DNA from 2 places in the Priestia sp. 179-F W1.4 NHS genome. Region 2 is predicted to be linked to the other one. Evidence: riboswitches for the same ligand, from Rfam matches in the RefSeq annotation. Region 2 holds a riboswitch; the other holds the start of a gene.
What was found. Region 2 has a riboswitch for glycine ahead of gcvT (glycine cleavage system aminomethyltransferase GcvT). Riboswitches for the same ligand answer to the same signal wherever they lie in the genome.
Positions count from the first base shown of each region.

Region 1: linked by a shared signal. The riboswitch ahead of ACH0CI_RS23560 (amino acid permease) and the one ahead of gcvT (glycine cleavage system aminomethyltransferase GcvT) in region 2 are both predicted to bind glycine.

Region 1 covers NZ_JBIQFF010000007.1:134,814-137,221, forward strand. The annotation lists gene ACH0CI_RS23555 (FAD-binding oxidoreductase) at 1-844, shown strand, start outside; glycine riboswitch at 1,044-1,124, shown strand; gene ACH0CI_RS23560 (amino acid permease) at 1,284-2,408, shown strand, end outside.
Region 2 covers NZ_JBIQFF010000001.1:405,153-407,560, reverse strand. The annotation lists gene gcvPA (aminomethyl-transferring glycine dehydrogenase subunit GcvPA) at 1-268, opposite strand, end outside; gene gcvT (glycine cleavage system aminomethyltransferase GcvT) at 289-1,389, opposite strand; glycine riboswitch at 1,602-1,694, opposite strand; gene ACH0CI_RS02075 (DEAD/DEAH box helicase) at 1,875-2,408, shown strand, end outside.

The DNA.
Region 1 (2,408 bases), on a different contig from region 2:
AGCAAACAAATCGTGTAACGCGGATCTTTTTTGGGCATGCCGAGGTGCTGGTGGCGGTAATTTTGGCGTTGTGGCAAGCATGACGTTTCAGCTTCCAAAACCGACGAACAGCTCTGTGACGCTTGTTCGCTTCTTTTATGTAGGTACTACAAGAGAAAAACAGGCACAAGTGATGAATATATGGCAAAGCTGGCTGCCTGAATTGGACAAACGTATGACGCTAGTTGCCAGTTTTTATAATGCAGAAGGGGAAGGATTGGGCATATTTGCGAACGGCTTCTTTTACGGATCTCCAGAAAGAGCTCGAAAGATCTTGCAGCCTTTTGCAGAGGTGGAGGGGTTCCGAGTCGAGCTAGAGTCATTATCTTTTCTTGAAGCGGTACAAAAGATAGAAGCAACCTATCCTCCGTCTGAAAAATTTAAGTCAACGGGAAGATTTGTGCAAAGAAGTTATTCAGTTGGCGAGCTTGAAAATCTTGCAGATCTCATACAGCGTCCAGCAGAAGGGTCCGTTTACGCCGCGATTTCTTTTTATGCACTAGGAGGAGAAATTCGCAGTGTTGGTAACAGAGAAACGGCCTTCTTTTACAGAAACGCTAGATATATTCTGGGCTTTCAATCTGTATGGACAGACGATGCGTTTGCACGAGCAAACAGAGAGTGGCTGTATAAGCGATTTCAATATATTAAACGTATTACGAAAGGCTCCTATGTGAATTTCCCTATCAGCAACCTTAGAAACTACGAGTATGAGTATTTTGGAGACAACGCAGAGCGGTTAGAAAGAGTAAATAAAAAGTACGATCCATTTAACGTATTTAGGTTTCCGCAGGGACTCAGGTAGCATGTAGAAAAGGATACTAAGTTGACGATTGAACCTGTTTCATTACCTTCTTTCGAAGAAGGTAAATAAATGAAAGTCATCTTTCTTGTTGACAAAGCATCCAACTGGTATTAGAATAAACAACTATTCGACAGTCATTATCTTGATCGGAAAATTTAATACGTAGAAAGCTATGATTGCTATGGATCACACTATAGCAGGAGCAGCTTCTGGAGAGATCGCGATAGTTTCGCGACGCCGAAGGGTTCACAATCTCAGGCAAAAGGACAGAAGAGTACCGGATATTTATTTGGCATGTTACTAATTGGTAGCATGTACCATAATATTTGTTATTCTTATGACCATGAGATTGGAGCGCATCCAATCTCTTTTTTTATTGGACTTTATTTTGTAGTCCGCACGATCGCATCAAAGGTTTTATTGTTAGGAGGAGTTAGAGTTGGAACAACGAGAATTAAAGAGGGATTTATCCAATCGTCATGTTCAGCTAATCGCGATTGGAGGAACCATTGGGACGGGATTATTTTTAGGTTCTGGTAAAGCCATACAGCTTGCAGGTCCCTCTATCATCTTTGCTTATTTAATTGTGGGTATTGCGCTTTTCTTTGTGATGAGAGCGCTAGGAGAACTACTGCTGTCTAAAGCAGGTTATCAATCGTTAACAGATATTGCTGAAGAGTATCTTGGACCATGGGCTTCATTTGTCACAGGGTGGACGTACTGGTTTTGCTGGATCATGACAGCTATGGCTGATGTGATTGCCGTTGGCGTATATGTGAAATATTGGTTCAATATTCCTCAGTGGATTCCTGCACTTATTTGTGTAATCATTTTATTAGGACTTAACTTATTAACCGTAAAATTATTTGGAGAATTAGAGTTTTGGTTTGCTTTAATAAAGGTTATTACGATTCTTGCGTTAATTGTTATTGGCGTTATTTTACTGGTAATCGGATTTAAAACAGATGCAGGATCCGTTACGGTTCAAAATCTTTGGAATCATGGAGGACTGTTTCCAAACGGTGTTTCAGGTTTCTTACTTTCATTCCAAATGGTTATTTTCGCATACGTCGGGGTTGAATTGGTAGGGGTATCGGCAGCGGAAACATCAAATCCCCAAAAAAATATTCCATCGGCGATTAATAAAATTCCGCTGCGAATCTTATTTTTCTATGTTGGAGCGCTTATCGTCCTTTTATTTATTAACCCGTGGATGGAATTGAATGCAGCAGAAAGCCCATTTGTTAAAACCTTTAGTTTAGTCGGAATTCCGCTTGCTGCTGGAATTATTAATTTTGTTGTATTAACTTCAGCCGCTTCTGCTTGTAATAGCGGAATGTTTTCAACAAGCCGTATCTTATATAACTTAAGTAAAAATGATCAAGGGCCATCTACGTTTGCAAAACTGAACAAAAACCACGTACCAAGCAACGGATTGTTTGTATCTACGCTGGTTATCTCGGCGGGAGCTTTGTTAAGCAAACTGATACCAGATCAAGCTTTTGGCATCGTAACAACCATCAGCGCTATTTGTTTCATTTGGGTGTGGAGTATCATTTTGATT
Region 2 (2,408 bases):
CATGATCAACAATAACCGGCATGTAATGATCATAAACTCCCGCTCCTAAAAAAGAAGAATATTCTTTCAAATGAGCATTTTTTGCAGCCATATTATTTAATTCTTTTAACAGCTGAGGCTCTGAAGCCGCTTTTTTAATATTGTATTCTCCTTGAAAACGAACGCGCTGCGGAATATCTGAAAATAAATCATCAACAGATGAAACACCAATTGCTGCTAACATTTGCTGCTGATCTTGTTCTGTCATTGGTAAATAGCGATGTAACATGTTAAATTCCTCCCCAAAGCTTACTTTGAACGTTTATAAAAAGGTGTTGAAACCACTTTTGCTTTTAAGCGTTTTTTCCGAACCTGCACTTCCACTTCTTGACCAAGCTCTGTATACTCTGCTGATAATAGCGCTAAACCGATGTTTTTCTTTAATGTCGGTGACTGTGTACCTGTTGTCACAAATCCAATTTGTTCTTCATCTGCAAATACTTCGTAACCGTGTCTTGGTATACCTTTATCAATCATTTCAATTCCTACCAGCTTACGAGGTGCCCCGCTTTCACGCTGTTCTTTTAACACTTCTTTTCCAATAAAGCTGTCTTTGTTCGTCTTTACTGCAAATCCAATTCGAGCTTCAATGGGCGTAATATCTTTTGAAAGCTCTTGGCCATATAAAGCCAAAGTAGCTTCAAAACGAAGCGTATCGCGAGCTCCTAGTCCGCAAGGCAACACACCGTCCTCACTTCCTGCTTCTAAAATAGCCGTCCACAAGTGAGAGGCGTCAGCTGAAGAACAATAAATTTCAAAACCATCTTCTCCGGTATATCCAGTACGTGAAACGAGAGCATTTACATTCGCTACTTCTACATCATCAGCAAATGTAAATGGCTTTAATGAAGCTAAATTTTCATTCGTTAACGTTTGTAAAACTTTTTCTGCTAAAGGACCTTGTAATGCTAGCTGCGCAGTTTCATCAGATTGATTAACGAGCGTTACATCTCCTTGCTTGTGAGACACAAGCCACTCATAGTCTTTTTGAATATTAGCAGCGTTTACGACCAGCAAATACTCTTGATCTGCTTTTTTATAAATCAGCAAATCATCTACCGTGCCTCCGTCTTCATAACACATAGCCGTATACTGCGCTTTTCCATCTACAAGGGTAGAAACGTCATTTGTCATCGTATGCTGAAGAAAAGCTAAGCTATCAGCTCCTGTCACAAGAATTTCTCCCATATGAGAGACATCAAAAAGACCTGCCTTTGTACGTACAGCTTCATGCTCTTCTTTAATAGAAGAAAATTGAACGGGAAGAGCCCATCCTCCAAAATCAATTGTTTTGGCACCATATTTTTGATAGGTATCATAAAGCGGCGTTTTGTGTAATTCTGTTGTCATATTTATGTCCTCCTCTTTTTCACGTGAAACTTTTCATAACGGGGAGTTTTCAAATAGTGTGGGGATCACTATGTATCCAAACAAAAAAGGACAGAAAACCCCCTACTGTATTTAGTAGGAAGTCTCTGTCCTTTTCACCTGAAAGTTTACCTATAAACGAATAGGTTTGCCTCGTGGGTGGTCTATAAACGCATAGACACTCTCCAGAGCTGCGTCAAACAAGAGTCTTTTTGCCTGAGAGATTCACAATTTTATTGCTTGCTCCTTCGGCGCTACATTCAAGTAGTCTCTCCCCGTGTCGTCATTCGCTTCTATAAAGTTGGTAAAGTTGGGCATACTACTGAAAGATGTATCTATCTTTATTCACACAATCATTTGTAAAGTGCTAATCTATTTTCTTTTTCAAATTTTCTAAATATATTTTTATCCTACCTGATTCTTATCATTTGTTCAATAAAAATTTTTTACAAAGGAGCATTTTTATCATGAAAGTGAAATTAAACATCGATGAAACATGGGAAGCAGCCTTCTCAACTAAATTGGAGCAAGACGGCCCTTGGTCTGCATGGGATTTGTATAAACTTGCCTATGAAATAGAAGACCAAACGCTTATCTCAGAATTTGAAGGGCTACAAAGCCCAAAACATCTAGCCGATTTAACGCCGCTTCCTCATCAGCTCGAAGTAGCCAAACAAGTAGTCGAAACAATGAATGGGAAAGCCATTTTAGCAGATGAAGTAGGACTAGGGAAAACGATTGAAGCAGGGTTAATTTTGAAGGAATATATGATTCGCGGGCTTGTTAAAAAAGTTCTCATTTTAGTTCCAGCTTCGCTTGTTTCACAGTGGGCTATGGAATTGAATCAAAAATTTTATATTCCCGCGGTCCCTCAAAGAAAATCATATGTGTGGGATCAGTGTGACATCGTTGTGTCTTCAATTGATACAGCAAAACGTTCTCCTCATCGAGAAATTGTGCTAGAACAAGACTACGACCTCATCATCATTGATGAAGCTCAT